Linked DNA regions of Phytohabitans rumicis. The protein of the gene in region 1 interacts with the protein of each later gene in a pairwise test. Links are inferred from orthologs where the notes say so. Each region holds a gene or a part of one and is shown in the gene's direction. Other genes may lie near its edges.

Region 1 (10,115 bases):
CCGGTCGCGGTGGGCAGCCGGGCACGTAGACATCGACCGGGATGATCTGATCGACGCCCTTGGTCACCGAGTACGAGTCCCAGTACGGGCCGCCGCAGTTGGAGCAGGCGCCGAACGAGATGACGTACTTCGGCTCGGGCATCTGGTCGTACAGCCGTTTGATGGCGGGCGCCATCTTGTCGGTGACGGTGCCGGAAACCACCATCAGGTCGGCCTGGCGCGGGCCGTGCGCGAACGGAATCACGCCCAGCCGGATGAAGTCGTGCCGGCCCATGCTGGTAGCGATGAACTCGATGGCGCAGCAGGCCAGGCCGAAGTTGAAGACCCACAGCGAGTAGCGCCGACCCCAGTTGAGCACGAACCGGATCGGCTCGCCGAGCACTGCTGGCAACTGCACGACACTAGTCAATCACAGCCCTCGCGCCCGCAACCCGGCCGAACGATGACGCGTGTTAAGCGCGCTCAACGAGGAGGACGGGATTGACACGGGGAGGGACTGTGCAGGTGTCGACGCCACCACGCCTTGACGGGGCACCGCCGGATGTGGGACGGGGAATGACCGAGATCGACTTTGACGGCTTTTATCACGCCCACTTCCGGGCGATGACGGTGCAGCTGACCGCGTACACCGGCGACCTGGCTCAGGCGCAGGACCTGGTCCAGGAGGCGTTCTGCCGGGCGTACGCGCGGTGGAGCAAGATCATCGGGTACGACGACCCGGTCGCCTGGGTGCGCCGGGTCGCCTGGAACCTCGCGGCCAGCCGGTGGCGCCGGCTCCGTACCGCCCGCGCGTACCTGCGGCACCAGCGCGAAGAGCACGTGGCCGGGCCCAACCCGGACCGGGTCGCGCTGACCGCCGCGCTGGCCCGGCTGCCGGAGAACCAGCGGCGCGCCGTCGTGCTGCACCACCTGGCCGACATGTCCGTCGCGGAGATCGCCCGCCAGGAAGGGGTCGCCGAAGGCACCGTCAAGTCCTGGCTGCACCGCGGCCGAGCCGCGCTCGCCACGCTGCTGACCGAGCACACGGAGGAGAGCCGCCGTGACTAACCAGCTTGATGACATCTTCGCCCAGTACCGCGCGGACCTCACGCCGGAGATCGAGCCGGCGGGCCCGGGGCGGTCCGGATCACCGTGCGCCGCCGGCGCCAGGTCACCGCCGCCACGCTCGCCGCCGTCGCCGTCGTGCTGGTGGTCGCGCCGGTCGCCGGCTTCGCCGCCCTCAGCCGCGACTCGCACCCCGGGCCGGCGCCCGCCGAGTCGGGGTCACCGACGCCCTCCGTGCCTCCCACCCCGACGGCGACTCCACCGGCCACCCCATCGGCCGTGCCGGACGGCCGGATCTCCCGGGCGCAACTGCTCGCGGCGACCGTGACCCTTCCGCGGTGGCAGTCAGGCGCCCCCGCGTCGTGCCTGACGAAGAACGTTCGACTGGCCGGGAGCAAGACCTCCAGCAAGCCGTGGCTGGGGGCGGTGATCCACGGGGACGCGGACGGCGACGGCGCCGAGGAGACCGTGGCCACGCTCGCCTGCTCGCCCGGCAACACCGACATGCAGCAGGTGGTCGTGTTCGACCGCGACAAGGCGGGCCGGATCGTGACGCTCGGCCAGGTCGTGCGCACCGGCGACGAGATCGGCTGGCTCATCGAGGCCGCCGTCTCGGGACCGCGGACGGTCCGGGTACAGGTCGGCGACGTCCAGCCGTGCTGCGACGTGGACGAGGAGCAGATACAGAAGCAGACGCGGACGTACGTGTGGAACGGCACCGGCTTCCAACAGACGGGCTGGCCGACCGCGTTCACCGGCAACCCGAACTCCACCGACCTGTCCGTCGAGGTGACCGACCTGGTGCTCACCCCAAACGCCGCGGACGGCCGCCTGCACGGCACCATCACCGTGAACGTCCGGAACCTCGGGCCGCAAGACGCGGAGCGGGTGGACGTGACCTTCGGCTTCGACCGCGAGGTGCGGCACGAGGGCACCGGATGGGACACCTGCCAGGGCGAGGTGGAGCCCGGACCTCGCTGCCAGTTGTTCGGCATCGTCCACGCCGGCGAGCGGCGGACGTGCGTGTTCGAGTTCAGCATGGAGGCGACCGCGCCGTTCAACGGCACCGCCACGGTGCAGGTGTCCGGGATGAACGCCGTAGGGACGTTCGTGCCAGACCTCGCCAAGGCGAACAACCGCCTCTCGTTCGACTACCGCCGCAAGTGATCAGTACGCGGGGCGCTGCAAGTGGCCGAGAAAGTCCACCAGCAGCGCCTCGCGTACGGCCGGTGGGGCGGCGTTGAGCAGGGTGTTGATGGTCGCCATCCGTTCCGGCAGACCGCCGGGGCCGACACCGAGGGCCGCCAGCAGCGCGGGCAGCGGGGCGTCCAGCGGCACCGGCGGGAGCGAGACCGGGCCGGCCGCGCGGGCGGCCGCCGCCGCGTCGCGCAGGTCCGCACCGAACTCGCCCACCCGCGGCGCCACCGACGGGGTCACCGTGAGGTGGATGCTGGCCGGCAGCTCGCCGTACGCGAACTGCGGTTGGGTGTGCCAGCCACGGGCGGCCAACTCGTCGGCGAGGACAAAGATGTCGAGAACGTCCGAGGTGAAACAGACCACAGTGGACTCGGGCGGCGCGACGAGGCGCAATCCGTCCACAGCGGACACCGCGGCGGCCAGTCCGCGCACGGCTTCCCACGTACGCGCCGCGAGCGCCAGGTAGCCCTCGTCGCCGATGTGCCGCAGCACGGCGTACGCGGCGGCGATCGGCCCGCCCGACCGGGTGGACGAGATCACCGGGTTGACCATCGGGTAGCCGGGCCAGTCCGCGTACGCGAAGTACTGCGGCCGGCGCAGGTCGGCGTCCCGGTGCAGCAGGACCGAGACGCCCTTCGGCGCGTACGCGTACTTGTGCAGGTCCACCGAGATCGACGTGACCCCGGGGACGGACAGGTCGAACGGCGGCACGTCCACACCGAGCCGCCGCAGGTAGGGCAGCGTCCAGCCGCCGAAGCAGGCGTCCACGTGGCAGCGGACCCCGCGTTCCGCGGCCGCCGCCGCGATGCCCGCCACCGGGTCGACCACGCCGTGCGCGTACGACGGCGCGGAGCAGGCCACCAGCACCGTGTCCGGGCCGATCGCCGCCGCGACGTCGGCCACCGCCGGGCGCAGGGTTTGCGGCGACACGGGTACGACGTCCAGCGCCACGCCCAGGTAGTGCGCCGCCTTGGCGAAGGCCGCGTGCCCGGTCGCCGGCACGACCAGGCGCGGCTGCCGGGACGGTGCGCCGTCCCGGGCCGCCTTCACCGCCAGCATCAGCGACTCGGTGCCACCGCCGGTCACGCTGCCGACCGTCTCGGGCCCGCCCCCGAGCAGCGTGGCCGCCGCGCCGACCAGGACGTTCTCTATCGCCAGCAGGGACGGGAACGCGGTCGGGTCCAGGCCGTTGACGTGCGCGGACTCCTCGTGCGCCGACTGGGCCAGCGCGTCGAGGCCGGGCAGGCCCGGGTCGTAGACGTACGCGAAGAGGCGGCCGCCGTGGGTCGGGCGGTCGGCGGCGCGCAGCGCCCGGATCTCCTCCAGCACCTGCTCAGCCGGCAGGCCGTCCCTCGGCAACGACATGGACGTCACCGTACAAGCGCTCCTCGGTCAGGTCGTAGCCGCGCATCACCAGGACCGGCAGCGCGACCACCACGGCGGGGAGGACGGTGAAGCCGAGGAGCACGCCCAGCCGAGCCGTGCCGTCCTGCGCCGCCGCCTCGCCGCTGGCCGACGAGACGTACCCGGAAAGCTGCAGGACCAGCGCGTAGATGCCAGGGCCGAGCGCGAGGCCGAGGGTCTCCCCGGCCGTCCACAGGCCGGTGAAGACGCCGGCCTGCCGGCGGCCGGTGCGCACGGTGTCGTACGCGATGCAGTCCGGCAACATCGACATGGCGAAGACCTGCTGGCCGGCGTACCCGCAGCCGACCGCGGCCACGACCAGGTAGACGGCGACCGCGGGCAGGGCCGGCGCCGCGACCAGCAGCAGCGCGCCCGCCGCAAAGATCAACGAGGCCGACACGAACGACCGCAGCTTGCCCACCCGCAGGCCCACCCGGCGCCACACCGGCATCACCAGCAACGCCGGCCCGACGAAGCACGCGAAGAGCACGGTCGGGCCGTCGTCGGGGCGTTCGATCACGTGATCGGCGAAGTACTTGACCCCCGCGAGCATGGTGCCGATCCCGGCGGCCTGGATCACGAAACACACCAGCAGCAGCCGGAACGGCCGGTTGCCGGTCGCCACCGCGAGCTGGGCGCGCAGGCTCGGCTCGCTCTCCCGCACCGGCCCGGCGGGGATGCTCCGGGTGCCGAAGTACACCCCGAGCGCGCCCAGCACGATCATCCCGGCGCTGAACAGGCCCATCCAGCGGTACCCCGGGATGCCCTCGCCGCCCGCGCTCACCACGAGCGGGGCCACCGCGCCGGACACCAGGATCGCCAGCGCCAGGAACGCGATCCGCCACGTCATCATGCGGGTCCGCTCCGCGTACCCGTCGGTCATCTCCGCGGGCATCGCCACGTACGGCACCTGGAAGAACGCGAACGCCGTCGCGGTCGCCAGGAACGCCACCGCGACGTAGGCCGCGGCGCCCGCGCCGGTCCCGTACGGCGCGGCGAAGATCGCCGCGAAGAGCACAGCAAGGGCCAAACCACCACCCAGGAGGTACGGCCGCCGGCCGCCCCACCGGTCCGAGATGCGCCCGGCGACCGGGTTCACGAGCACGTCCCACGCCTTGGGCACCAGCACCAAAAGACCCGCCACACCGGCCGCCACGCCCAGCGTGTCGGTCAGATACGGCAGCAGAAGCAGCCCAGGCACCGTGCCGAACGTTCCTGTGGCCAGCGAACCCAGTGCGTATCCGACGTGGATCCTGCGCGGCAACCCGTCGCTCATGGGCGCGGATGTTATCCATCAGGCCACGCGTTTCAACAGATGGTTCTACGCTGCGGCGCGTGAGTATTAGTGCTCCGACGGCCGCCCGGATCGCGCCGCCGGCTCGAGAGGAGGCGATGCGGGTGCCTGCCGGTGTCGCCGCCAACCACCCGGCCACCGCCGAGGTGGGTCTGCGCATCCTCGCGGCCGGGGGTTCGGCCGCGGACGCCGCCGTCGCCGCCGTCCTCGCGACCTCAACCAGCGAGAGCATCCTGACCGGGATCGGTGGGGGCGGGTTCGCCACGTATTACGACGCGTCGACACAGACGGTGACGTGTCTGGACTTTTTCTGCTCGGTGCCGGGGCTGGATGGCGACATCCCCCGGGCCCGATGGTCCCCATCGAGGTGACGTTCGGCGGCGTGCCGCAGACGTACTCGATCGGGGCGCGAGCGTCGGCGTGCCCGGCGTGCCGGCCGGCTGCGGCGAGGTGCACCGGCGCTGGGGCCGGCTGCCCTGGCAGCGCGTCGTCGAGCCGGCGGTCACGCTGGCCCGCAGCGGCGTGGTCCTGCCCGCGGCGCACGCCCGCACGCTGGTCTCGGTCGCGCCCGCGCTGCTGCCCGGGGAGGGTGCGGAGATCTACGCGCCCGGCGGCCACCTGCTGCTGGGCGGCGAGCTGCTGCACCATCCCGGGCTCGACAAGGCCCTGGACGGGCTGGCCGAGGAGGGGCCGGCGGTCTTCTACACCGGGCGCTACGGGCAGCTGCTCGTCGACACCGTACGCGCGGTCGGCGGGGTGATCGGCCCGGCCGACCTGGCCGCGTACCGGGTGCTGGAGCTGGACGTGGGGCACGCGCTGCTGGGCGGCTACCACGTGTACGCCCGGCACGACCTCAACGGCACCATCGACACGCTCGCCGCGCTACCCCCGGACCTGGGCGAGATGACCCGTCCCGCCCGCGCTGTCGCGGTGGCCAACGCCCTGCGCACGTACGGCCGGCAGCGGCTCGGCGACACGACGAACATCTCGGTGGTGGACCGCGAGGGCGACGCCTGCGTGATCACCACCACGCTCGGCATCGGCGCCGGCGTGTGGCTACCCGGGCTGGGCATCAACCTCAACTCGATGCTCGGCGAGGGCGAACTGATCACGCCGGACCTCGTGGCGGGGCGCCGGATGCAGTCGATGATGTGCCCGCTGGTGGTCGTCGACGACGACGGCGACCTGGTGGCGGCCGCCGGCTCGGCCGGGGCGTCGCGGATCCGCACCGCCCTCGTCGACACCCTGCTGGGCGTGCTGGTCGACGACCTGGACATGCCCTCGGCCATCGCCCGCCCGCGCTTCCACGTGGTCGACAACACCGTGCACGCCGAGCTCGGCTACCCGGCGGACGAGCTGGACGCGCTGCGCGACGCCGGCTACGAGATCAACCAGTGGCCGGACATGAACCACTACTTCGGCGGCGTCAGCGCGGTGGGGCGTGCCGGTGCCGCCGGCGACCCGCGCCGGGGCGGGGTCGGCGCGATCGGCTAGTCCGGCATCCAGGCGGCCTGCTTCATGTCCACCCGGCCGTTGCGCATCGGGGTGGCCTCGCCGATCAGCCGGGCCATCGCCTCCAGCTCGTGTCCGGGCACCACGCGGCCGGCGTTGTTGACCACGCGGTGCCAGGGCACGGGCCCGCCGTACCTGGCCATGATCGTGCCGACCAGCCGCGCGGAGGAGCGCCCCGACCGGTCGGACAGGTAGTCGGCGATCGCCCCGTACGACATCACCCGCCCCGACGGGATCCGCTCGACCAAGGCCAGCACCGCCTCGACGTACTCCTCCGGGGTCACGGGCGCCAGCCTAGGGTTCATCTGGCAATGGAGAATGGGTGGGTGCGCGAAGCAGTCACCTCAGCCCGGCGGATCGTCGTCAAGATCGGTTCGTCGTCGCTGACCACCGCCGCCGGAGGGCTCGACACGGCTCGTGTCGACGCCCTCGCCGACGTGCTGGGTGCCCTCGCGAGCGACGGCCGAGAGGTCGTCCTCGTCTCCTCCGGCGCGATCGCCGCCGGCCTCGCGCCGCTGTCGATCCCCCGGCGACCGCGCGACCTCGCCACCCAGCAGGCGGCGGCCAGCGTCGGGCAGGGCCTGCTCATCGGCCGGTACGCCGCCAGCTTCGCCCGCCACGGCCTCACCGTCGGCCAGGTGCTGCTCACCGTCGACGACGTGACCCGGCGCGCGCACTACCGCAACGCGTACCGGACGCTGCGCAAGCTCCTCGACATGCGGGTCGTGCCGATCGTCAACGAGAACGACACGGTCGCCACCGAGGAGATCCGCTTCGGCGACAACGACCGGCTCGCCGCCCTGGTCGCCGCGCTCGTCCACGCCGACCTGCTCGTCCTGCTCTCCGACGTGGACGCGCTCTACACCGGCGACCCGGCGCGCCCGGACACCCGCAAGGTCGCCGAGGTGCGGAGCGAGCAGGATCTCGCCGGCATCACGCTGGGCCGACCGGGCAAGGCCGGCGTCGGCACCGGCGGCATGGTCACCAAAGTCGAGGCCGCCCGGATCGCCACCGGCTTCGGCATCCCGGTCGTGCTGACCGCCGCGCCGCTCGCCGCCCCGGCCCTGACCGGCGACGAGGTGGGCACGCTCTTCCATCCGGTACGCCAGCGGCCCACCGCCCGCCTCTTCTGGCTGGCCCACGCCACCTCGCCGCGCGGCCGGCTGCACCTCGACCCGGGCGCGGTGCAGGCGGTGGTGGCCCGGCGCAAGTCGCTCCTACCCGCGGGCATCACGGCGGTGGACGGCGCGTTCACCGCCGGCGACCCGGTCGACCTGGTCGACGCCTCCGGCGCCCCTGTGGCCCGCGGGCTGGTGAACTACGACGCGGTCGAGCTGCCGTCGCTACTCGGCCGCTCGACGGGTGAGCTGGCGGCGGCGCTAGGCCCCGCGTACGAGCGCGAGGTAGTCCACCGCGACGACCTCGTCCTCCTGTGAGCTGCAAGGAAGGGCACCTTATTATCGATTTCTGCATAGGAGGGGTCCCTTGCTAACAGTCAACGAGCAGGCACGGCTGGCCCGCGAGGCGGCCACCGAACTGGCCACCGCGACCCGAGCCGCCAAGGACAACGCGCTCCGGGCGATGGCCGACGCGCTGCTCAGCCGTACCCCGGAAATCCTTGAGGCCAACGCGGCGGACGTGGCGGCGGCGCGCGAAGGCGGCCTCACCGACGCGATCATCGACCGCCTCACCCTCACGGACGGGCGGGTCGCCGGCATGGCCGACGCGCTGCGGCAGATGGCCGCCCTGCCCGACCCGGTCGGCGAGGTGGTACGCGGCTCGACCCTCCCCAACGGGCTGGAGCTGCGGCAGATCCGGGTGCCGTTCGGAGTGGTCGGGATCGTCTACGAGGGCCGGCCGAACGTGACCGTCGACGCCGCCGGCATCTGCCTCAAGTCGGGCAACGCGGCGCTGCTGCGCGGCTCCTCGTCGGCGGCCAAGTCGAACGCCGCGCTCACCGCCGTACTCCGGGACGCCATCGCGGGCGCGGGCCTGCCGGCCGACGCGGTCCAACTGCTGGACGCGACGACCCGCGACTCGGTCAAGGAGCTGATGCGGGCCCGCGGCCTGGTCGACGTGCTGATCCCGCGCGGCGGTGCCTCCTTGATCAAGGCGGTGGTCGAGGAGTCGACCGTGCCGGTGATCGAGACCGGCGTGGGCAACTGCCACGTGTACGTCGACGCCGCCGCCGACCTCGACAAGGCCCTGGCCGTGACGCTGAACAGCAAGACCCAGCGGCTGTCCACCTGCAATACCGCGGAGTCGCTGCTGGTGCACGCCGACGTCGCCGACGCGTTCCTGCCGCGGATGCTGGCCGCCTTCGCGGACGCCGGGGTGACCGTGCACGGCGACGACCGGGTGCGGTCCTACTCGGACGCGGTGGTGCCGGCGACCGACGAGGACTTCGGGACCGAGTACCTGTCCGCCGACATATCGGCCGCCGTCGTCGACTCGCTGCCCGCCGCGGTCCAGCACATCCGCCGGTACGGCTCGCAGCACACCGAAGCCATCATCACCGAGTCCGTGGGGGCGGCTCGGGAGTTCACGGCTCGGGTCGACGCGGCGGCGGTGATGGTCAACGCGTCCACCCGGTTCACCGACGGGGGCGAGTTCGGCTTCGGCGCCGAGATCGGCATCTCCACCCAGAAGCTGCACGCCCGCGGCCCCATGGGCCTCCCCGAACTAACCTCCACCAAGTACGTCGTAACCGGCGAAGGCCACGTCCGCTCGTAGCGGGCCCCTCGTCCAGGGCCCCCTCTTGGCGTCGATCAAGGGCAAACGGTCGTGGTTTGATCTCCAAACCACGGCCGTTTGCCCTTGATCGACGCAAAAGTCCTTGATCGGCGAGACCCCGCGAGCCCAAGCGCCCGCCGCGCCTCAGCGAGCGGCGCGGATCGCCGCCAGCGTCGTGTGTACGTCGAATGCCGGCCCGTCGTCGCTCGGCCAGCCACCGTCGCTGCGCTGGGTCTCGGCGAGTCGCCGCCGGGCCGCCACCAGGAGCCAGTCCTCGGCGGCCACGCCCACCCGGCGCAGCGTGCACGCCATCGCCGCCACGTCGGCCGGGGTCATCTGGGGCAGCCGGTCACCGAGCATGATCTGGATGCGGGCAGCCTCGTAGAACATGTCCTGCCGGTGCAGTACGGCGGCGCTGAGCCACGCGCTGACCAGGAACGACGGCCAGCTTCCGTCGGCGCCGAGATGCGCCGCGATCGCCTGGGCGGCCGCCCGCAGCTGATCCTCGTACTTGGCGGGCGCGACGCTGAGCCAGAACGCGGCGTTGGCGGTCAGGTAGAGCCGCGCCTCCGGGTCGCCGGGTTTTGCCCATGTAGGCGCCTCGGCGGCCAGCGCTTCGTCCTCTTCCCACATGCTGTCGCGCTGCCGGCTGGCCAGCCAGTCGAAGGCCCGGCGGGCGGCGGGCCGGCCCAGGGCGCCAAGGTCGTCGAGCTCGGCGAGGCGGAAGCAGGTGGCGTCGACGGAGGCGATCTCGCCGCCCCAGAGCGCCGGCCAGCCGCCGTCCGGGGCCTGGCCGATCTCGGCGGTGGTGAGGAGCTCCTGGCTCGGCGCGGCCCCCGTACGCAGGAACGACAGCCGTGCGCGGTCCACGGCGTCGCCGCGGGCCACGACGAACCCAATAGCGCCGTCCATGTCGACCACGGGCGACACG
Region 2 (10,184 bases), 2.3 Mb from region 1 along the record:
CGTGCGCACGCACACCCTGCACGACCCGGTCGCCTACAAACGGCGCGAGGTCGGCGATCACTACCTCAACGGCGCGTACCCCGAGTTCACCCTCTACACCTGATCCGAAGGCCCACCACCTCCCGGACTTGACTCGCGAGCGAACTCAGTCCACTATTCCTACATATCAAGTGGGAAAGATCGGAGAACGGAGTCAGGTCGTGTACGTGTCCGCGCGGACCGACTACGCCGTGCGCGCCATGCTCGCCGTGGCGGCCCACCATCCGGAGTTGGCGAAGGCGGCCGATCTGGCCGCGAGTCAGGACATCCCGTACGCGTTCCTGCAAGGCATCCTGCTCGATCTGCGCCGGGCCGGCCTGCTGCACAGCCTGCGTGGGGCCGACGGTGGGTACGCCTTGACCCGTGCGCCGCAGGACATCACGGTGGGCGACGTGCTGCGCGCCACCAATGGGGCGATTACGACGGTCCGGGGGCTCCCGACTGCCGGCGCCTCGTACCACGGCGTCGCCGCCGGACTGAGCGAGGTCTGGCTGTCGGTGCACCGGGCGATCGAGGGCATCGTCGACAGCGCCAGCCTCGCCGACCTGCTCGCGCCCGGCCGTCCCGCGGCCGTACCTAACTCTTGAAAGTCTGTCGACTAGATGGGATATTCGGTCGAGAGTTGCCGCCGCTGGCATCGAGGCCCGGCAGGCGCTCGTAGTCGCTGACGCTTCACTCTTGTTTGTCCATATTCCCGACCTTTTCGCTCGGAGATATATATCGCGCGGAGACGCGCTGAAGGAGGATGGGTTCCCATGAAGATTCGGACCAGAGCGGCCGCCGCTCTCGCCCTCGTCGCCAGCTTGGCGCTGTCGGCCTGCGGTGGCGATGGAGGAGGGGAGTCGGCCGGTGAGTCCGTGACGCTGAACATCGTCGGCTTCGCCGTCCCCGAGGCGGCGAATAAGGCGATCGCCGCGGAGTGGAACAAGACCGACGCGGGCAAGGGTGTCAAGTTCAAGACCTCGTACGGCGCGTCCGGTGACCAGAGCCGCGCGGTGGTGTCCGGGCTGAAAGCCGACTACGTGCACTTCTCCGTGACCAGCGACGTGACCCGGCTGGTCGACGCCGACCTGGTCGACGCGGGCTGGAACAGCGGGGCGAACAAGGGCATCGTGTCCTCGTCGGTCGTCGTGCTCGCGGTGCGCGAGGGGAATCCCAAGAACATCCAGGGCTGGGACGACCTGATCAAGCCGGGCATCAGCATCGTCACGCCCAACCCCGCCTCGTCGGGCGCGGCCCGGTGGAACGCGCTCGCCGCCTGGGGTCACATCACCGCCAACGGCGGGACCGACGCGCAGGCGCAGGACTACCTCACCAAGCTGTTCGCGAACGTGGTAGCGCTGCCCAACAGCGGTCGGGACGCTACCACCGCGTTCCTCGGCGGTACCGGCGACGTCCTGCTCGCCTACGAGAACGAGACGATCCTGGCCCGCCAGAACGGTGAGAAGCTCGACTGGGTCCTCCCGTCGACGACCATCCTGATCGAGAACCCGGGCGCGGTGCTCAAGAACGCCAACCCGAAGGCGAAGGAGTGGCTGGACTTCGTGCTGGGTCCGCAGGGCCAGCGCCAGTTCGCGCTCAAGGGCTTCCGGCCGATCATCGACGGCGTCGACACCAAGGGTGTCGAGGGGGCGATCGATCCGAACAACCCGTTCCCGACCCCGCAGAAGCTGCTCACCGTGGACAAGGACTTCGAGAGCTGGTCGGCGTTGTCGAAGAAGTTCTTCGATGAGGACGCGGGTCTCGTCACCAAGATCATTACCGCGTCCGGGAAGGCGCAGTGACCTCGACCGCACTCGCTCCGGACCGACCGGCGGCCACCCGCCGGTCGGCCCGGGGCGGCCTGCCGCTCACCCGGGTCTCCGGCCTGGGCCTCGGGGTGGCGATGCTGTGGTTCAGCCTCCTCGTGCTCATCCCGCTGACCGCTGTGGTGGTGACGGCGTCGGAGGGCGGCTGGGGCGGCTTCTGGCGGGCGGTGACCAACGAGCAGTCCGCCGCCGCGATCCGGCTCACCGTCGGCACCGCGGCGCTCGTCACGGTGGTCAACATCGTCATGGGCACGCTCATCGCTTGGGTGCTGGTGCGCGACCGGTTCTTCGGCAAGCGAGCCCTCGAGGTCCTGATTGACATCCCGTTCGCGCTACCGACGATCGTCGCCGGCCTGGTGCTGCTGTCGCTGTACGGCCCGGACAGCCCGCTCGGGATCAACATCGCCAACACCCGGGTCGCGGTGTTCCTGGCCTTCCTGTTCGTCACGCTGCCGTTCATCGTGCGTACCGTGCAGCCGGTGCTGGCCGAACTCGACCCCGAGGTCGAGGAGGCGGCGGCGTCGCTGGGCGCGAGCCGGCTCACCACGTTCCGGCGGATCATCCTGCCCAGCCTGACCCCGGCCATCGCTGCCGGCGCCGCGCTGTCGTTCGCCCGCGGGGTGAGCGAGTACGGCTCGCTGGTCCTGCTGTCCGGCAACCTGCCGATGCGCACCGAAGTCGCCTCGGTGCGGATCCTCAGCAGCATCGAGAACGACAACCCGGACAGCGCGGCGGCCGTGGCCGCGGTGCTGTTGGCGATCTCGTTCGCCGTCATCGTCATCCTCGACGTTATCCAGCGAAGGGTGGTGCGCCGTGGCTGACCGCACCGCCGCGGCCAAGGTCCGAGCGGGTCGCCAGGGCCCAGGTCGGTACGTCCTGCGCCTCGTGGTGACCGCGTACCTGTTCCTGCTCGTCGCGTGGCCGCTCTACCTGGTCGGGCGCAACGCGTTCGAGGACGGCTTCACCGACCTGAACGCGATCCTCGACGACCCCGATGTGGTCCACGCGCTGAAGCTCACCGTGGGCATCGCGATCACCGCCGTCGTCATCAACACGGTGTTCGGCGTCGGTATCTCCATGCTGATCGTCCGCTACGACTTTCCCGGCAAGCGGCTGCTCAACGCCCTGCTGGACGTGCCGCTGTCGATCTCGCCCATCGTCGTCGGCCTCTCGCTGGTACTGGTCTACGGCGGCCGCGACGGCTGGTTCGGGCCGACCCTTGAAGCGATGGGCTTCCAGATCATCTTCGCGGTGCCGGGCATGGTGATGGCGACGGTCTTCGTGGCCCTGCCCCTGGTGATCCGGGAGGTCGTGCCCGTCCTGGAAGAGATCGGCGACGAGCAGGAACAGGCCGCGCGGAGCCTCGGCGCCAACGCGTTCCAGACCTTCCGCCGGATCACCCTGCCCGCTATCAAGTGGGGCGTCACGTACGGGGTCGTGTTGAGCCTCGCCCGTTCACTCGGCGAGTTCGGTGCGGTCAAGGTCGTGTCCGGCAACGTGCTCGGCCAGACCCGCACGGCCACCCTCGTGGTCGAGGAGAAGTACCTGAACTTCGACCGCGGCGGCGCCTACGCCACCGCGTTCCTCCTCGCCCTCGTCGCGGTGGCCGCCATTATCGTCGTCTCCGTCATCCGGCCGAAGGACAACCGTTGAGCATCGAGATCACCAACGTGGGCAAGCGCTTCGGAGACTTCGTCGCGCTCGACAACATATCCGTGAACATCCCGGCCGGCCAGCTCACCGCGCTGCTGGGCCCCTCCGGCGGAGGAAAGTCCACCCTCCTGCGCATCATCGCCGGGCTGGAGCGCACCGACACCGGCAAGGTCCAGATCGAAGGCATCGACGCGACCGACTTGCCGCCGCAGAAACGCAACGTGGGCTTCGTGTTCCAGCACTACGCGGCGTTCAAGCACCTGTCGGTACGCCGCAACGTGGCCTTCGGCCTGGAGATCCGCAAACGCCCCAAGGCCGAGATCCGCCGCCGCGTCGACGAACTCCTCGCCCTCGTACACCTGGAACAGTTCGCCGATCGGCTGCCCTCGCAGCTGTCCGGCGGGCAGCGCCAGCGGATGGCGCTCGCCCGCGCCCTGGCCGTCGAGCCGACGGTGCTTCTGCTGGACGAGCCGTTCGGCGCCCTCGACGCCAAGGTCCGCAAGGAGCTGCGGGACTGGCTGCGCCGCCTGCACGACGAAGTGCACGTCACCACCGTCTTCGTCACCCACGACCAAGAGGAGGCGCTCGAGGTCGCCGACGAGATCGTCGTCATCAACGAAGGGCGGATCGAGCAGATCGGATCACCCGACCAGCTGTACGACGAGCCGGCCAACGACTTCGTCATGCGCTTCCTTGGCCCGGTCACCCAACTGGGCGACCAACTCGTCCGCCCGCACGACCTGCAACTCCACAGCGGCGCGGCGGATCCGGCCGGCGTGCCGGGGCAGGTCACCAGGATCACCCGCATCGGCTTCGAGATCCGGGTGGAGGTGACCACGGCCGACGACCAGGCGGTCACGGTGACGCTCACTCGCAACGAGTTCCTGGATCTGGGCCTCGAGCTCGGCACCGCGGTGTTCATCCGGATCGCGCCGCATAGTCCTACCACGACAGTGACACAAACGGGCGAGTCGTCCGCCGAACCCGCGAGCCTCGCCCCATCCCGCTAAAGGAAGCCGATGTGGGCTGTGATGTCGCGGGACCGGGAGATGGTGTCCGGCGCCACGACGGCGGTGCGCTCACCGCAGTTGACCGGCGATTCGGCGCAGCCCGGCGCGGATCCGCGGCTCGCCGAGTTCAGGTAGCAGCGCGGCCATGTGTTCGGCGGCCAGGGCGGCCAGGAGAACGTGTGCGGCATGATCCGGGTCGGGTACGCCGGCCAGCAGGATCGCCAGGTGCCGGTGCCAGAATCGGTAGGCCCCGATCCGGTAGCGGGCGCCGGGTGCGGCGGTCTCCGACATCCGTACCAGGTCCAGGTGCTCCAGTAGGTAGTCCAAATAGGCGTCGAGGAATGCGGTGAGCCGTTGGGCCGGGGGCGCCCCGGGGCCGAGTGGCGGCGGTCCGTGCAGGATGGCCTCCTGCAGCACCCGCTCGCGCGTGTCGAGCAGCGCAGCGGCTAACCCGGCCTTGTCTCCGAAGCGGCGGAACAACGTGCCCTTGCCTACCCCGGCAGTGGCCGCGATCTCGTCCATGGAGACCGTGGCCACACCGTGCTCGGCGAAGAGCCGGGCGGCCGCGTCGAGTACGGCCGCCCGGTTGCGCGCGGCGTCCGCTCGTTCCTTGGGCGGCGGGCTACGGAGCAGTTCCAGAGGCATTGCAGAACCGGACCGTGGTCCGCTACTGTCTCCAGGCATAACCGGACTATAGTCCGATCCCCTTGGAGGTAGCGACATGACCGCACTGATCACCCGAGACGAACTGAAGGCGGCGATCGGCGCCGGGACCGTCACCGTTGTCGACGCGCTGGGCGGCGAGTACCACGCCAAGCAGCACCTGCCCGGCGCCATCGCCCTGCCCCCTGCCGAGGTGGACGCGCAAGCCTCGGCCCTGCTGCCGGACCGCGACGCCGCGATCGTCACGTACTGCTCCAACCCGGCCTGCCCTAACAGCGGACAGGTCGCCGACCGGCTCACCGCCCTTGGCTACACCAACGTCCGCAAGTATCGCGAGGGCATCGAGGACTGGACTGCCGCCGGCCTGCCCACCGAATCCCTCTGAGGCCAGCCAGAGCCGTTGACCGCTGGCGGCGGCTGAGCAGCAATGCCAGCCGCCGCTGGTCGTCCTCGCCGGCGCCCGGACACCCACCTCACGCCCTTAGCGGCGGGTGCTGCCGCCGTCCGCGACGATGATCTGGCCCGTGATGAACGCCGAACAGCACGCCCGCCGCCGTACGCACCCGGGTCCGCATCCCGCTGCGCTTCCCCGACGCCTACTCCGTCACGACGGAGGCCGTCACGTTCCGCGGCCTGGTCGACGGGGCGGAGCACGTCGCGCTCGTGCTCGGTGACCTGTCCACCGCCCGGCCTCCGCTGGTGCGGCTGCACTCTGAGTGCCTCACCGGGGACGTCTTCGGCTCGGCCCGCTGCGACTGCGGCCCACAGCTGCGCAAGGCCGTGCAGCGCATCGACGCCGTCGGCGGCGTGCTGCTTTACCTGCGCCAGGAGGGCCGCGGCATCGGTCTGTACAACAAGCTCGACGCGTACGCCCTGCAGGACGCCGGCCTGGACACCTATCAGGCCAATATCGCCCTCGGCCTGCCCGAGGACGACCGCGACTACACGGCGGCCGCGCAGATGCTGACCGCCCTCCGCGTCACCGAGCTGGACCTGCTCACCAACAACCCCGACAAGGCGCAGCAACTGCGCGACCTGGGCATCACCATCGCCGAGACCGTGCCCACGGGCGTACACGCGACCCCCAGCAACCTGAACTACCTGCACGCCAAGGCCCAGCACACCAACCACACCATCCCGCTGCCCGAGCTGACCCGCGTGGTCGAGAAGACCGGCCCGGGCGTCACCCGGTTCCGCCCCGGGGACCGCGTCTACGGGCAGTTCATGCGCCTTCCGCAGGGACAGGGCTCCTACGCCGAGTACGTCCTCGCCGAAGAGGACGGCAAGATCGCCCACATCCCCGAGACCCTGTCCTTCGGGGGACGGCCCCAGATGTCAGGGTCTTGCTGCTTTGGGCGCGGCCGTGGACTGGCGCACGATCAGGTCGGTCGCCAGCTGAATGTGCATGCCGCGTGGGTTTTGGCCGTTGATGAGCTGGATGAGCATCGTGGCCGCTGTCGAGCCCATCTCCGAAAGGGGCTGGCGTACGGTCGTGAGGCTGGGGGAGATCAGCTTGGCGGCGTCGACGTCGTCGAAACCGACGATGGACAATGCGTCCGGCACCGGAAGCTTGAGCGTGTGCGCGGCTTGGAGCGCCCCGAAAGCGAGCCGGTCGTTGAACGCGAAGATGGCGGTGGGCGGGTCCGGCTGGCGCATGAGGTCGAGCGCCGCTTCGTAGCCTCCGGCCGATTCGGTGTATCCGCTCACCCGTACGAGGCTCTGGTCGAGACCGATCCCGGCTTGTTCGAGTGCTTCCCGGGTACCGTGCAACCGCTCCCTGGTGCTGAAGAAGTGGGACTCACCGGTGATGATCGCGATCCGGTGGTGGCCCAGTGCGAGGAGGTGCTCGATGGCGTGGCGGGCTCCCATCGCGTTGGTCGCCGTGACCCATGGCATGGGAGCCGTCACCTGGTCGGTCGGGTCGATGATCACGAATTTGAAGCCGCTGTCGTAGAGGGCGGATATCTCCCAGTTGGACCGCGCCGGCAGGAGCAGGAGAGCGCCGTCGACCCCTGTCCGCACGAACTCGCGGATGGCGTCGGTTTGGCGGTCTCCCTCGTGCTGGGTCGTCTCCAGGACGAGGCTCAGCCCGGCGTCATGGATCACCTGCGCGGCACCGGCCAGGATCCGAGCGAAGTACTCGGCCTCGATGCGGGGCAGGGTTACCGCGATGCGTCCGGTCTGGCCGGTCGAGAGCGCTCGCGCTGGCTGGTTGCCGGTGAAGCCGTGCTCGCGAGCGAGCCGGGCGATGACGGATCGGGTGGCGGCGGACACACCGGGCTTCCCGCTCAACGCGCGGGACACCGAGGCCACCGACACCCCAGCCATGCGGGCAAGGTCCTGCATGGTGGCTGGTTCGCCCGCGGTCATCCACTGCTCCTGATCTGACGTCGGCCCACCGACCCGCGGCGGCTGACACCCGCGAGCGCAATCGGTTGCGCACAGTTTGCCACAACCCCTGGCGGGCCGGACAACCCCGCCGAGGGCTTGTACCACGTCGATCCGCAGGTCGTTGACGTCTCGCGCAGGGTGGTGATACGTTCCACGGCACGCAAGCGGTTACGTAGTCTTTGCGTACACGTAACAGTTACCGCCGGCAGCCGCGGCGGCGGACCGCATCCGTCGCTGTCAACGCGGCTTGTGGCTACCCCATAGACCGAGGATCACCAACGACGAGGAGACCTCATGAAACGATTCAGGTATGCGGTGGCCGTTGCGGCCGCTGCCGTCCTTGCCCTCACGGCTTGCTCGGCGAACAACGACACTGGCGGCGGGGACAGCGGGGTGGCGGCCGACGGGACGGCCACGGTCAAGGCGAAGGAGCTGACCGTCTGGACGAGCACCGGTGATCAGCCCTACGTTCGCGAGGCGTACAAGAACTTCGAGCAGAAGTTCGGCGTCAAGGTGAACCTCGTCGAGATCACCGCGGACGGCCTGGAAAACCAGGTGCAGACCAAGTGGGCCAGCGGCGACCGGCCGGACCTGTTGGAGTACCACGCGACAGCGCTGTTCTGGGCGCTCAACCCGGCGAAGAACATGATCGAGATGTCGAACATGCCGTACGTCCAGCGGTCCGGGGAGCTCTACAAGACCGCGGGCTCGCTCGACGGCAAGATCTACGCCGCGATCACCGTCGGTCCGGGGTTGTTCGGCATGTACTACAACAAGAAGGTGCTGGCGGACGCCGGACTCAGCGCGCCAAAGACCTACGCCGACCTGGAAAACATCTGCACCACGCTCAAGCAGAAGGCGCCCGGCGTCGCCACGATCTACGAGGCCGGTGGGTCCCAGTGGCCGACGCAGATCCAGATCCTCATGAACCTCGCCGGCGCCGAAAAGAGCCAGAACTACTCCGGAGAGTTGCTCACCAAGAAGGCGACCCTGGACGACCCCGCGGGACCGTTCGTCGCGGCGCTCACCCAGTACAAGAAGCTCCAGTCGATGGGCTGCTTCAACAAGGACGCGACCACCGCCAAGTCCGAGCCGTCCTTCAAGGCGCTCGCCGACGGCAAGGCGGCGTTCCTCCCGCAGTCCACCAGCTCGCTTCCGCAGCTGACCGCGGTGTACGGCGACGATCTCGCCAAGGCCAGCGCCGCGATCGGATGGGCGTCGCCGTCGGCGAGCAGCACGACGTCCGCCTGGTCGCCGTCCTTCAACGGCACCTGGTACGTGCCGAAGACCGGCAACGCCGACCGCGAAAGCACCGCGCTGGCCTTCATCCAGTGGATCACCACGGACGGGTACCAGGACTATCTGACCTCGACGAAGCGGTTTCCGGCGTTGACCGGCGCCACGGCCACGACACCGACGGGCATCAACCAGGAGTTCTGGAACGCCTACGAGGCAGACAAGGCACTCGCCGTCAACGCCAACCTCGTCGGCTTCAGCGCCCAGTTCCCTACCTTGATGTCGGGCCTGCTCAGCGGGCAGTACACGCCCGAGCAGGCCGCCAAGCTCGCCCAGGAAGCACTGGCGCAAGGGGCGAAATCGGCACACGTGACGGGCTGGTAGAAGCCTGCGATGACGTACGCGCCGAGTGACACCGCGCCGGCGGCGCAAGGCAGGGCCGAGCCCTCCCTTGCGCCGCGGCGCCCGCGTCAGCGAAAAATCGGACAGGGCGGATGGTGGCCGTTCATCGTCCCGGCCTTCGCCCTCGTGGCCGCCTTCTTCACCGTGCCGTTCCTGCTCAACCTCCGGTTCGCGTTCACCGACTGGAGCGGGTACTCGGACGTCATCTCCTTCAACGGACTGGAGAACTTCCGAGCCCTCATCAGCCAGGACATCCTGTGGCAGGCCATCAAGGTCACGCTCCTGTACGCGGTGCTGGCCATGATCATCCAAAACCTGTTCAGTCTCTCCATGGCGCTGGTGTTGCAGCGCTCCAACAGAGTGAACGGGTTCTTTCGATCGTTCTTCTTCCTTCCCGTGCTCGTCGCTCCGGTGGCCGCTGGCTACATCTGGGGCGCCATCCTCGCACCACAGGGGCCACTGAACAGCTTCATCTCGCTTTTCGTCGGCGGGTTCGACTACGCCTGGCTGGGGCACGGGACCAGCGCGCTGGTCAGCCTGGCGTTCGTCGACGCGTGGAAGTGGAGCGGTCTGATCACCTTGGTCTACATCGCCGGGCTCAACAACATCCCCGAGTCGCTCACCGAGGCGGCGACGGTCGACGGCGCGAACGCGTGGCAGCGATTCTGGCGCATCCGGTTTCGGCTCCTGGCGCCCGCGTTCACCTTCACCGTGGTCGTCACGATGCTCGGCGCCATCAACGCCTTCGACCTCGTCGCCGCGACGACCCGCGGCGGTCCCGGCACCGCGACCATGGTGCTCAACATCGCGATGTTCAACCAATACGGCAGCGGCTTCTTCGGGATGGCGAGTTCGCTCAGCCTCGTCGTGACGGTCCTCGTCATCGTGCTCGGGCTACCGCTCATCGCGTACCTGCGGCGCCGCGAGGTCGAAGCATGAGCACCAAGTCAAAGAGCCGCTGGCGGGGCGGCGCCCGGATAGC
Region 3 (10,179 bases), 1.4 Mb from region 1 along the record:
GCGCAGGAGGCGGCCAGCCGCAAGAAGCGCGAGGCGGCCGAGGCGAAGGACGACACCCCGGCGAAGCCGTACACGGGTCCGATTCCGGCGTCTTGCAACGAGTTCAGCGGCAACCGCAAGACCGGCTGCGCGCTGATGATCGCCGCGGGCTTCAAGATCGACCAGTTCCCGTGCCTGGACAAGCTGTGGACGAAGGAAAGCGGCTGGAACCACAAGGCCCGCAACTCGTCGTCCGGTGCGTACGGCATCGCGCAGGCGCTGCCCCGAGCAAGATGAGCTCGGTCGCGGACGACTGGGAGACCAACCCGGCGACGCAGATCAAGTGGGGTCTGAGCTACATCAAGGGCCGGTACGGCGACCCCTGCGGGGCGTGGGCGCACTCCCAGGACGTGGGCTGGTACTAGCTGGCGTTTCGTTCGCCGCGCGGCGGCATGGATGACCCCATAATGGGCAAACTGGTCCATTTCGGGGGAACGCACATGCGAGCTTGGCGGTGGATCGCCGCGCTGGTCGCGGCCGCGACGGTGACATCGGCCTGGGCGGGACCCGCCCAGGCCGATCCGGCGCCGGCGCCGCCGATCGAGATCGTCGGAGGGGTACGCGCCGAGCCGGGCCAGTTCCCGTGGGCGGTACGCCTCTCGGTGGGCTGTGCCGGTGCGCTCACCGCCCCGCGGGTCGTCCTGACGGCGGCCCACTGCGTCAAGGGCACCGGCCTCGACAGCAGCATCACGGTGACCGCTGGCTCGGTCGACCAGCACTCGCCGGACGCGATCCGGGTGAAGTCGACGTACGTCAAGCGGGCCCCCGGCTTTCGCGACGCCACCCGAGGTGACGACTGGGCGCTGATCCAGCTCGCCGAGGAGCTCGACCTGCCCCTCCTCCCGCGCGCCGCCGACAGCGCGTACGACCGCGGCACGTTCACCGTCGTGGGTTGGGGTGCGACCCGTGAGGGCGCGACCAGCCAGCAGCGCTACCTGCGCGCGGTGGACGTGCCGTACGTGTCGGACCGGGCCTGTGGCCGGGCGTACCGCGAGGCCGGCTACGAGTTCGTGTCCCGCGACATGCTGTGCGCGGGTGACACCCGGCGTGGCGGCATCGACGCCTGCCAGGGCGACTCCGGCGGGCCGATGGTCCACCGCGACGACGCCGGCGAGTGGGTGCAGGTCGGCATCGTGAGCTGGGGGATCGGCTGCGCCCGCCGCGACTACCCGGGCGTTTACACGCAGGTTTCCGCGTTCGTTGAGGCGATCGAGCGGGAGACCCGGGCCTTGAGCTAGCGGGCAATACTGGGGCGTGGCTTTCGACGGCACCACTCCCAGCGGTGACCCGAACCGCTTCGGCACCGAGGCGTTCTATGCCGCGCTCGGCCGGGCGTTCGTCGCGATGTGCGCGATCGTGCCGGTGCTCTTCGTCATCGAGGCGTGCGACGGCTGGCTCAACAACTCGTTCGACGCGGCCGGTGGCATCGTGCCGCGCCGCATCAACGGCCTGGACGGCGTGTTCTTCGCGCCGTTCCTGCACCACGGCTTCGACCACCTCTACAGCAACAGCGTGCCGCTGATCCTGCTGGGCACGTTCGTGCTGGCCGCGGGCGGGCGCCGGTTCCTCTACGCCACGATCTTCATCGTCCTGGCGAGCGGCCTCGGGGTGTGGTTCACCGGCAGCCCCAACACGGTGGTCGTGGGCGCCAGCGGGGTCATCTTCGGGTACCTCGGCCTGCTGCTCATGCGCGGCCTGGTGGAGCGGAGCTGGTGGAACCTGGGGGTCGTCGTCCTCGTCGGCCTGCTCTACGGCTGGCAGCTGCTCGCCGGCATCCTGCCGGGCGATCCGCAGGTGTCCTGGCAGGGCCATCTCTTCGGCTTTCTGGGCGGGCTGGTGGCCGCGATCCTCTTCCGCCGGCGGCACCCGCGCTACGACGATTACTCGGCGGGTACGACGTTCACCTTGCCATGATCGGTGAGACGGTCCTTGCCGCGTACGAGGGAGTGTGCCTACCGTCGGGTCCTGCACGTCAGACGAAACGATGGCGGTGAGTGAATGCGCGAGATCGATGTCGCGATAGTGGGTGCCGGACCGACCGGTCTCTTCGCGGCGTACTACGCCGGGTTCCGCGGGCTCTCGGTGGCGCTGATCGACGCGCTTCCGGAGCCGGGTGGGCAGGTCACCGCCATGTACCCGGAGAAGGCGATCTTCGATGTCGCGGGCTTTCCGGTGATCAAGGGGCGCGACCTGGTGGCCAACCTGGTCGAGCAGGCCGCGCCGTTCAACCCGGAGTACATCCTCGGTGCTCGCGCCGAAGAGCTGTCCTACGTGGATGACCGGCCGGTGCTGTCGCTCGGCGGTGGCGACAAGCTCCTGTGCGGGGCCGTCATCATCACCGGTGGGCTGGGCAGTTTCAGCCCCCGCCCGCTGCCCGCCGCGGACGTGTTCGAGGGCGGCGGGCTGGTCTACTTCGTGCCCCGGCTCGCCGAGCTTGAGGGCCACGACGTGCTGATCGTCGGCGGCGGCGACTCGGCGTTCGACTGGGCGCTGGCGCTGGAGCCGCTGGCCAAGTCCGTGACGCTCGTGCACCGCCGGGAAAAGTTCCGCGCGCACGCCTCGACCGTCGCCCGGGTGCAGCAGTTGCCGGTACGCATCGTGGTCAACGCCGAGGTCACGAAGGTCCACGGCGGCGACCGGATCACCGCCGCCGACATCACCGTCAAGGCCGGCGGCACCGAGACCGTGCCCGTCGACACGGTGGTCGCCGCACTCGGTTTCACGGCGGATCTCGGCCCGCTCGCCGAGTGGGGCCTGGACCTGGACAAGCGCCACATCCTGGTGGACAGCACCATGGCGACGAACCGCCCGCGAGTGTACGCGGCCGGCGACATCGCGGAGTACCCGGGCAAGGTCCGGCTGATCGCGACCGGCTTCGGCGAGGCGGCCACCGCCGTCAACAACGCCGCGGTGGCGATCGACCCGTCGGCCCACCTCTTCCCGGGCCACTCCTCCGACGCCGGCTGACATGCATGCTTCCCCCGCGGCTGCGCCTCTATCTCCTGTGGACGCTGGTGGCGACCGCGTGGTGGACGGCGTTCACGTGGGTCAGTGCGCTGCGCACCCAGCAGACGCTGCGGGTCAGCGGTGACTTTGCGTCCACATGGGACCTGCTGTACGGCGAACTTGTCGTCGCGCTGCCCTGGGTGCCGATCACGGTGTTCGCGCTGTGGCTGGCCGACCGGTTTCCTCTCGGCGGCCCGCGCTGGTGGGCGATCCCCGTCCAGCTCGGCGGCCTCGTCGTGGCGATCGCGGCCCGCGCCGCCGCGCTCGCCGCGCTCAAACCCAAGATGGGCTGGTGGCTGGACTTTGCGACCACGCGCGAGATGCTCGCGTACCACCTGCAGACCGACGTGTTCACCTACGTGCTCATCCTTGCGGCGGCCCACGCGGTCTACTACGCCCGCGCGCACCGGCTGCGGGAGCGGCAACTGGCCCGCGCCGAGCTGGCCGCGCTGCGCGCGCAACTCCAGCCGCACTTCCTCTTCAACGCGCTGAACACGATCGCCGCCCTGGTGCCGGAAGACCCGGACAAGGCCGACCGGATGATCATCGGGCTGGCCGGCATGTTGCGGCGCTCGCTGGAGAGCGACGGCCGCCTGGAAGTCCCGCTGCGCACCGAGCTGGAGGTACTCGCGTCCTATCTGGACATCGAGCAGGCCCGGTTCGAGGATCGGCTCAAGGTGGCCTGGCAGGTGGAGCCGGAGGCGCGGAGCGCGCTCGTACCGCCGCTCGTCCTGCAACCGTTGGTGGAAAACGCGATCCGGCACGGCCTGTCGCCGCGGGCCGCGGCCGGCACACTGTGGCTCACCGCCGGCCGCCAGGGCGACTGGCTCAAGCTGAGCGTCGCGGACGACGGGCTCGGCCTGACCCACGGGGCGCTCCGCGATGGGATCGGGCTGGCCAACACGAGGGCCCGCCTGCGCCAGCTCTACGGCGACCGCCACGAATTCACCATCGCACCGCGGGACGGCGGGGGAGTCGACGCCACCATTTCGGTGCCGTACCGGACAGGGGACCGGCGATGATCCGTACCCTCATCGTGGACGACGAACCGCCGGCCCGCCGGCGCCTGCGGTCCCTGCTCGCCGAACGGTCCGATGTGGAGGTTGTCGGCGAGTACGGCACGGCCCGCGCGGCCGTGGCGGCCATCGAGAAGACCAGGCCCGATCTGGTGTTCCTCGACGTGCAGATGCCGGAGGGCGACGGCTTCGGCGTCGTGGAGGCCCTCGGCGGTGAGCACGCGCCGGCGATCGTGTTCGTGACGGCGTTCAGCGAGCACGCGGTGCGGGCCTTCGACGTGCGCGCGGTCGACTACCTGATGAAGCCCTTCGCCCGGGAACGACTGTGGGCGGCCCTGGACCGGGTGCGCGACCAGCTCCCGGACGCCACGCCTTCGGCGGTCGGGCCGCTGCGGCGGCTGCCCGTCGATGTCGGACGGCGCATCCGGCTCGTCGACACGGACCACATCGACTACCTGCGCGCCGAGGGAAACTACGTTCGGGTGTACGTCGGCAGCCAGTCCTACCTGGTCCGGGAGACCCTGACCGGGCTGGCCGGGCGGCTCGACCCGGACCAGTTCCTGCGCGTGCACCGATCGCTGGTCGTACGGCTGGACCGGGTCCGCGAGATCGAGACGCTCGACCATGGTGAATTCGTGCTGCGGCTGGACGGCGGCACCGCGCTCATCACCGGTCGCAGCTTCCGCGAGCCGGTGCGGCTGGCGCTCGGCCTGTCCCGCTGACGCTCCGGTTCGTCCGCGCCGTCCGCCGGCTCGTCCCATCGCGCCCCGATGCGACCCGGCCCGCCCGTAGCGTTGCTGGTGCACGCACTTGGGAGAGATCGGGCCGGCGGCCGAGGGCAGCCGCCGGCCCGATCGGTGTGTGCTTCTCCTATGCCAGCTCGGCGAGCGGGCGGCCATCGAAGTCGACCGCCGAGTAGCGGGCGAGCTTCTCCAACCGGTGGTACGAGTCGATGACCCGGATCGTGCCGCTCTTGGACCGCATGACGATCGACTGCGTGAACGCCCCGCCGGCCCGGTACCGCACGCCCTTGAGCAGGTCACCGGTGGTGATGCCGGTGGCGACGAAGAAGCAGTTGTCGCCGGTCACCAGGTCGTCGGTGGTGAGCACCCGGTCGAGGTCGTGCCCCGCGGCGAGCGCCTTTTCCCGTTCGGCGGCGTCGCGTGGCCACAGCTTCGCCTGCATCGCGCCGCCCATGCACTTGAGCGCGCAGGCGGCCGTGATGCCTTCCGGCGTACCGCCGACGCCGACCAGCACGTCCACATCGGACTGTTCGCTCGCGGCGGAGATGGCGCCGGCGATGTCGCCGTCGGAGATGAAGCGGATCCGGGCGCCGGCCTGGCGTACCTCCCGGACCAGTTGCTCGTGCCGCGGGCGGTCCAGGATGCAGACCGTCACGTCGGAGACGCCGGAGTTCTTGACCTTCGCGACGCGGCGCAGATTTTCCGTCACGCCGGCGTTGATGTCGATGACGTCCGCGCAGTCGGGGCCGACCGCGAGCTTTTCCATGTAGAAGACCGCGCTCGGGTCGAACATCGCGCCGCGCTCGGCCACGGCCAGTACGGCGAGCGCGTTCGGCATACCCTTGCTCATCAGCGTGGTGCCGTCGATGGGGTCGACGGCGACGTCCACCTCGGGTCCGGTCCCGTCGCCGACCTCTTCGCCGTTGAAGAGCATCGGGGCGTTGTCCTTCTCACCCTCGCCGATGACCACCACGCCGCGCATCTGGATCGAGTTGATCAGCTTGCGCATGGCGTCGACTGCGGCCCCGTCGCCGCCCTCCTTGTCGCCGCGGCCGACCCAGCGACCGGCGGCCATCGCGGCGGCCTCGGTGACCCGGACCAGGTCCAGGGCGAGGTTGCGGTCGAGGTCCTGCGGGATACGAGCCTCGGTCATGACGGGTCCTCCTCGCGACGCTGCGGGGCGCTGGCTTGCCTAAATCCTGTCATGATCGAGGGGTGAACGCCCGTTCGGGGCGAGTACTGGGATGATGGTTACGTGGATCAGCAGACCGTCGCACCGCCGCCGTCGACCAACACGCGCCGCCCGCGCGACATGGTGCTGTCGATGGCCGTGCTTCTCGTACCGGTCCTGATCATCGTGCTGATCTACCGCGTCGTGCAGGGCGGCGACCAACCGGTCAAGGTCGACACCGCGCCCGCCCTCGACCAGGCGCGCTCCGTGGGCGCGTTCCCAGTGAGCGAGCCCTCCGGGCTCGACGACGGCTGGCGGCCCATCAGCGCGACATTCCAGACCGCCGACGGGGGCAAGGTCCTGCGCATCGGGTACGTCACGCCGTCGGGCGCCGGGGTGCAACTCGTGCAGAGCGACGTACCGGCCGAGCGGCTGCTGCCGGCGGAGCTGACCGGGAGCGGCCAGCCGCGCGGGGCGACCGACATCGCGGGGCAGAGCTGGCAGCGCTACACCGCCCGCCCAGGTGAGCAGGCGCTGGTGCTCCTGCAACCCGACCGCACCGTGATCGTCGTAGGCAGCGCCGAGGAAACCGAACTCCGCATCTTGGCCACCGCCGTCACCTAACCCGCCGCCCCGATCAGTGCCCGCCGCGCCGACCAAGCCCCGTCGCGCCGATCAAGGCTTTCTGCGTCGATCAAGGGCGAATGGCTGTGCTTTGATCTCCGATCCACGACCGTTTGCCCTTGATCGACGTAGAAAGCCTTGATCGACGCGGCCAGGGAGACGCGGGCGAGGGAGGGAGAGGCGGACGGAGGGCTAGCAGGGAGGCGGGCTAGGACGCGGGTTCGGCGTCGCGGGCCGCGCGGGCGGCGTCCAGGCGGGCGCGGGCGCCGTCGAGCCACCGCTGGCAGACGTCGGCGAGCTGCTCACCGCGCTCCCACAGCGCCAGCGACTCCTCCAACGAGCCGCCCCCGGCCTCCAGCCGCTCGACCACGGAAGCCAGCTCGGCGCGGGCCTGCTCGTAGCTCATCTGCGGCTCACCCATGGACGATCACCCTACCCGCGCCCCTTGCGTGAGTACGGCGCCCCGTTGGGTGTTTCGCCGCGAGTAGGGGCGTGGAAGCCTTCACGTAGATCCCGCAGTCACTGATCGCGGCGGGCGGCCGCGTAGGGGACCCTACTCAGGCGTCGCCGGCGCCACGCGAGCGGAGAGTGCGCCCTCGGCCAGGCGTACGTGTACGAGGTCGCCTTCCGATACCTCTGCTGCCCGCCGGACCACGTGGCCGTCCTCGCGCTGGACGATGGCGTACCCGCGTTGCAGGGTCGCGGCCGGGGACAGGGCGCGCAGGCGGGCGAGGGTGTGGTGCAGCTCACCCGTGGCCGTGCTGAGCCGGTGGGCCAGGCAGCGCGCCGCCCGGTCGCGTAGCGCGCTCACCTCCGTGGCGCGTTGCTCGATCATGACGTGCGGCCGGGCCAGGACGGGGCGGGTGCGGATCGCGTCGAGCCGGTGCTGCTCGCGGTCGAGCAGGCCGGTGACGGCGCGGTTCAGGCGCTGCCTGGCCAGCCCGATCAGGCGCAGCTCCTCGGCCAGGTCGGGCACGATCCGCTTGGCGGCGTCGGTGGGGGTCGAGGCGCGTACGTCGGCCACGTAGTCGACCAGCGGCGTGTCGGTCTCGTGGCCGATCGCGCTGACCACCGGCGTACGGCAGGCGAAGACCGCCCGGCACAGCGCCTCGTCGGAGAACGGCAGCAGGTCTTCCACGCTCCCGCCGCCGCGGGCCAAGATGATCACGTCGATCGTGTCGTCGCCGTCGAGCACCTTCAGCGCGTCGATCATCTGCGGTACGGCCGTCGGCCCCTGCACCGCCACGTTGATCACCCGGAACTCCACCGCAGGCCAGCGCCGCCGCGCGTTCGTGAGCACGTCCCGCTCGGCGGCCGAGGACCGGCCGGTGATCAGCCCGATCCGGGACGGCAGGAATGGGGGCCGGCGCTTGCGCTCGCGGGCGAAGAGGCCCTCGGCGGCGAGCAGTTTCTTCAGCTTCTCCAGCCGGGCCAGCAGCTCGCCGAGGCCGACCTGGCGGATCTCGTCGGCGCGCAGGCTGAGGGTGCCGCGGGCGGCGTAGAACTCCGGTTTGGCGTGCAGGACGACGCGGGCACCCTCTTCCAGGGAGGGTGCGCCAAGGTCGAGTACGTCACGGTTGGTGGTGACGGTCAGGCTCAGGTCGGCCGAGGGGTCACGCAGCGTGAGGAAGACGGTGGACGCGCCGGGGCGCCGGCTGATCTGGGCGACCTGCCCGTCCACCCACACCCAGCCGAGCTTGGCAACCCAGGCGCCGATCTTCTGGCTGACCACCCGGACCGGCCACGGCTCCTCGGGCGTACTGCGGGGGCTCTCCGGCTGTGTCACGGGGCCAGCCTATGTGTGTGCCGGGCCACCTCTGCGGAGCCACGTACGATGGCTAGGTGACCGAGACCCGCAAGCGCGTACTGCTGGCCAAGCCCCGGGGCTACTGTGCCGGCGTCGACCGGGCGGTGCAGACCGTGGAGGAGGCGCTCAAGCTCTACGGGCCGCCGATCTACGTCCGCAAGCAGATCGTGCACAACAAGCACGTGGTCTCGACGCTGGAGGCGCAGGGCGCGATCTTCGTGGAGGAAAACGAAGAGGTGCCCGAGGGCTCCACCGTGATCTTCTCGGCGCACGGCGTGGCGCCCGAGGTATATGAGCAGGCCAAGGCCCGTTCGCTCAAGGCGATCGACGCGACCTGCCCGCTGGTGACCAAGGTTCACCAGGAGGCCAAGCGCTTCGCCGCCGACGACTACGACATCCTGCTCATCGGCCACGAGGGTCACGAGGAGGTCGTGGGTACGGCGGGCGAGGCGCCGGCGCACATCCAGCTGGTCGACGGTCCGGACGGGGTCGACAGGGTGACCGTGCGTGACCCGTCCAAGGTCGTCTGGCTGTCCCAGACCACGCTCTCGGTCGACGAGACGATGGAGACGGTCGCCCGCCTCAGGCAGCGGCTGCCGCTGCTCCAGTCGCCGCCGAGCGACGACATCTGCTACGCCACGCAAAACCGGCAGCACGTCGTCAAGGAGATCGCGCCGGACTGCGACGTGGTGATCGTCGTGGGCTCCCGCAACTCGTCCAACTCCGTACGGCTGGTCGAGGTGGCCGTCGACGCCGGGGCGCGCGCCGGCTACCTGGTCGACTACGCCAGCGAGATCGCCGACGAGTGGCTGGCGGGCGCCACCACCGTGGGCGTTACCTCGGGCGCGAGCGTGCCGGACGAGCTGGTCATGCAGGTGATCGACTACCTGGCGGCGCGCGGGTTCGCCGACGTCGAAGAGGTGACCACCGCCAACGAGCGGCTGACGTTCTCGCTGCCGCAGGAGCTCAAGCGCGACATGAAGGCCGCCGCAAAGACCTAATCGCTCACCAGCTCGGGCGCCTGCGGCTGGCGCGGTGCCAGCTCGACCTGCGCGGGCGCGGGCAGCTCCTCGTCGGACACCCCCAGCTCGGCGAGCTTGCGGGCGCTGACCAGCACGCGCGCCTCCAGCGAACCGACCGCCTTGTTGTACGCCGTCACCGCGCCACCCAGCGCCCCACCCAGCTTGCTCACATGGTCGCCCAATGTGGACAGTCGGCCGTACAGCTCGCGGGCGAGGGTATGCACGGCCGCCGCGTTGCGGGCCAACGCCTCCTGGCGCCAGACGTACGCCACCGTGCGCAGCAGCGCCATCAACGTGGCCGGCGTGGCGAGCACGACGTTGCGGGCGAAGGCGTGCTCCAGCAGGGTCGGGTCGCGCTGCAGGGCCGCGTCGAGGAACGGGTCGGCCGGCACGAAAAGCACCACGAAATCGGGGGTTTGCTCGAACGCGGCCCAGTAGGTCTTTGCCGCCAACGCGTCCACGTGACCGCGCAGGTGCCGGGCGTGCGCGTCGAGGTGGGTGTCGCGGCCCCGCTCCTCGCGCGCCTCCATGGCCGCCAGGTAAGCCTCGAACGGCGCCTTCGCATCGACCACAACAGACCGTCCACCATGGAGCTTGACGACCATGTCGGGGCGTACCCCCTGATGGTCCGTCGCGGCCGTGACCTGCTCCGCGAAGTCGCAGTGCTCGAGCATCCCGGCCGCCTCGACGATGCGCCGGAGCTGATGCTCGCCCCACCGGCCGCGGACCTGCGGCGCGCGCAGCGCCGCCA

Evidence for each region.
Region 2: the proteins of Prum_RS16525 (region 1) and Prum_RS06030 interact in binary tests that used the Escherichia coli proteins (3 or more experiments, as listed by UniProt). The link is inferred for Phytohabitans rumicis from one-to-one orthologs.
Region 3: the proteins of Prum_RS16525 (region 1) and Prum_RS23460 interact in binary tests that used the Escherichia coli proteins (3 or more experiments, as listed by UniProt). The link is inferred for Phytohabitans rumicis from one-to-one orthologs.

The regions. Positions count from the first base shown.
Region 1 is NZ_BLPG01000001.1:3,731,782-3,741,896, forward strand. Bases 7,130-10,060 are described here. They hold Prum_RS16525 (glutamate-5-semialdehyde dehydrogenase), read left to right. Parts: upstream 7,130-7,936; coding sequence 7,937-9,184; downstream 9,185-10,060. Other genes in these bases: proB (glutamate 5-kinase), read left to right, coding at 7,130-7,887; Prum_RS16530 (prenyltransferase/squalene oxidase repeat-containing protein), read right to left, coding at 9,329-10,060. Also shown: Prum_RS16490 (SigE family RNA polymerase sigma factor), read left to right, coding at 556-1,047; Prum_RS16495 (hypothetical protein), read left to right, coding at 1,132-2,211; Prum_RS16500 (pyridoxal phosphate-dependent decarboxylase family protein), read right to left, coding at 2,212-3,606; Prum_RS16505 (MFS transporter), read right to left, coding at 3,575-4,921; Prum_RS53830 (gamma-glutamyltransferase), read left to right, coding at 4,981-5,310; Prum_RS53835 (gamma-glutamyltransferase), read left to right, coding at 5,360-6,433; Prum_RS16515 (MGMT family protein), read right to left, coding at 6,430-6,735; more of proB, read left to right, coding at 6,778-7,129; more of Prum_RS16530, read right to left, coding at 10,061-10,105. UniProt on the Escherichia coli protein: Catalyzes the NADPH-dependent reduction of L-glutamate 5-phosphate into L-glutamate 5-semialdehyde and phosphate. The product spontaneously undergoes cyclization to form 1-pyrroline-5-carboxylate.
Region 2 is NZ_BLPG01000001.1:1,478,024-1,488,207, reverse strand. What follows is about bases 2,504-5,503. They hold Prum_RS06030 (sulfate/molybdate ABC transporter ATP-binding protein), read left to right. Parts: upstream 2,504-3,496; coding sequence 3,497-4,510; downstream 4,511-5,503. Other genes in these bases: Prum_RS06020 (rhodanese-like domain-containing protein), read left to right, coding at 5,232-5,503; Prum_RS06025 (TetR/AcrR family transcriptional regulator), read right to left, coding at 4,580-5,155; Prum_RS06035 (sulfate ABC transporter permease), read left to right, coding at 2,661-3,500; cysT (sulfate ABC transporter permease subunit CysT), read left to right, coding at 2,504-2,668. Outside these bases: Prum_RS06055 (acyl-CoA dehydrogenase family protein), read left to right, coding at 1-103; Prum_RS06050 (RrF2 family transcriptional regulator), read left to right, coding at 201-626; Prum_RS06045 (sulfate ABC transporter substrate-binding protein), read left to right, coding at 795-1,823; more of cysT, read left to right, coding at 1,820-2,503; more of Prum_RS06020, read left to right, coding at 5,504-5,558; Prum_RS54945 (LacI family DNA-binding transcriptional regulator), read right to left, coding at 6,509-7,501; Prum_RS06000 (ABC transporter substrate-binding protein), read left to right, coding at 7,859-9,184; Prum_RS05995 (carbohydrate ABC transporter permease), read left to right, coding at 9,194-10,141; Prum_RS05990 (carbohydrate ABC transporter permease), read left to right, coding at 10,138-10,184. UniProt on the Escherichia coli protein: Part of the ABC transporter complex CysAWTP involved in sulfate/thiosulfate import. Responsible for energy coupling to the transport system.
Region 3 is NZ_BLPG01000001.1:5,176,615-5,186,793, forward strand. What follows is about bases 2,929-5,923. They hold Prum_RS23460 (LytR/AlgR family response regulator transcription factor), read left to right. Parts: upstream 2,929-4,063; coding sequence 4,064-4,783; downstream 4,784-5,923. Other genes in these bases: Prum_RS23450 (NAD(P)/FAD-dependent oxidoreductase), read left to right, coding at 2,929-3,006; Prum_RS23455 (sensor histidine kinase), read left to right, coding at 3,012-4,067; glpX (class II fructose-bisphosphatase), read right to left, coding at 4,932-5,923. Outside these bases: Prum_RS23440 (serine protease), read left to right, coding at 480-1,277; Prum_RS23445 (rhomboid family intramembrane serine protease), read left to right, coding at 1,294-1,953; more of Prum_RS23450, read left to right, coding at 2,038-2,928; more of glpX, read right to left, coding at 5,924-5,957; Prum_RS23470 (DUF4245 domain-containing protein), read left to right, coding at 6,060-6,599; Prum_RS23475 (exodeoxyribonuclease VII small subunit), read right to left, coding at 6,808-7,020; xseA (exodeoxyribonuclease VII large subunit), read right to left, coding at 7,153-8,385; Prum_RS23485 (4-hydroxy-3-methylbut-2-enyl diphosphate reductase), read left to right, coding at 8,442-9,407. UniProt on the Escherichia coli protein: Member of the two-component regulatory system BtsS/BtsR, which is part of a nutrient-sensing regulatory network composed of BtsS/BtsR, the low-affinity pyruvate signaling system YpdA/YpdB and their respective target proteins, BtsT and YhjX.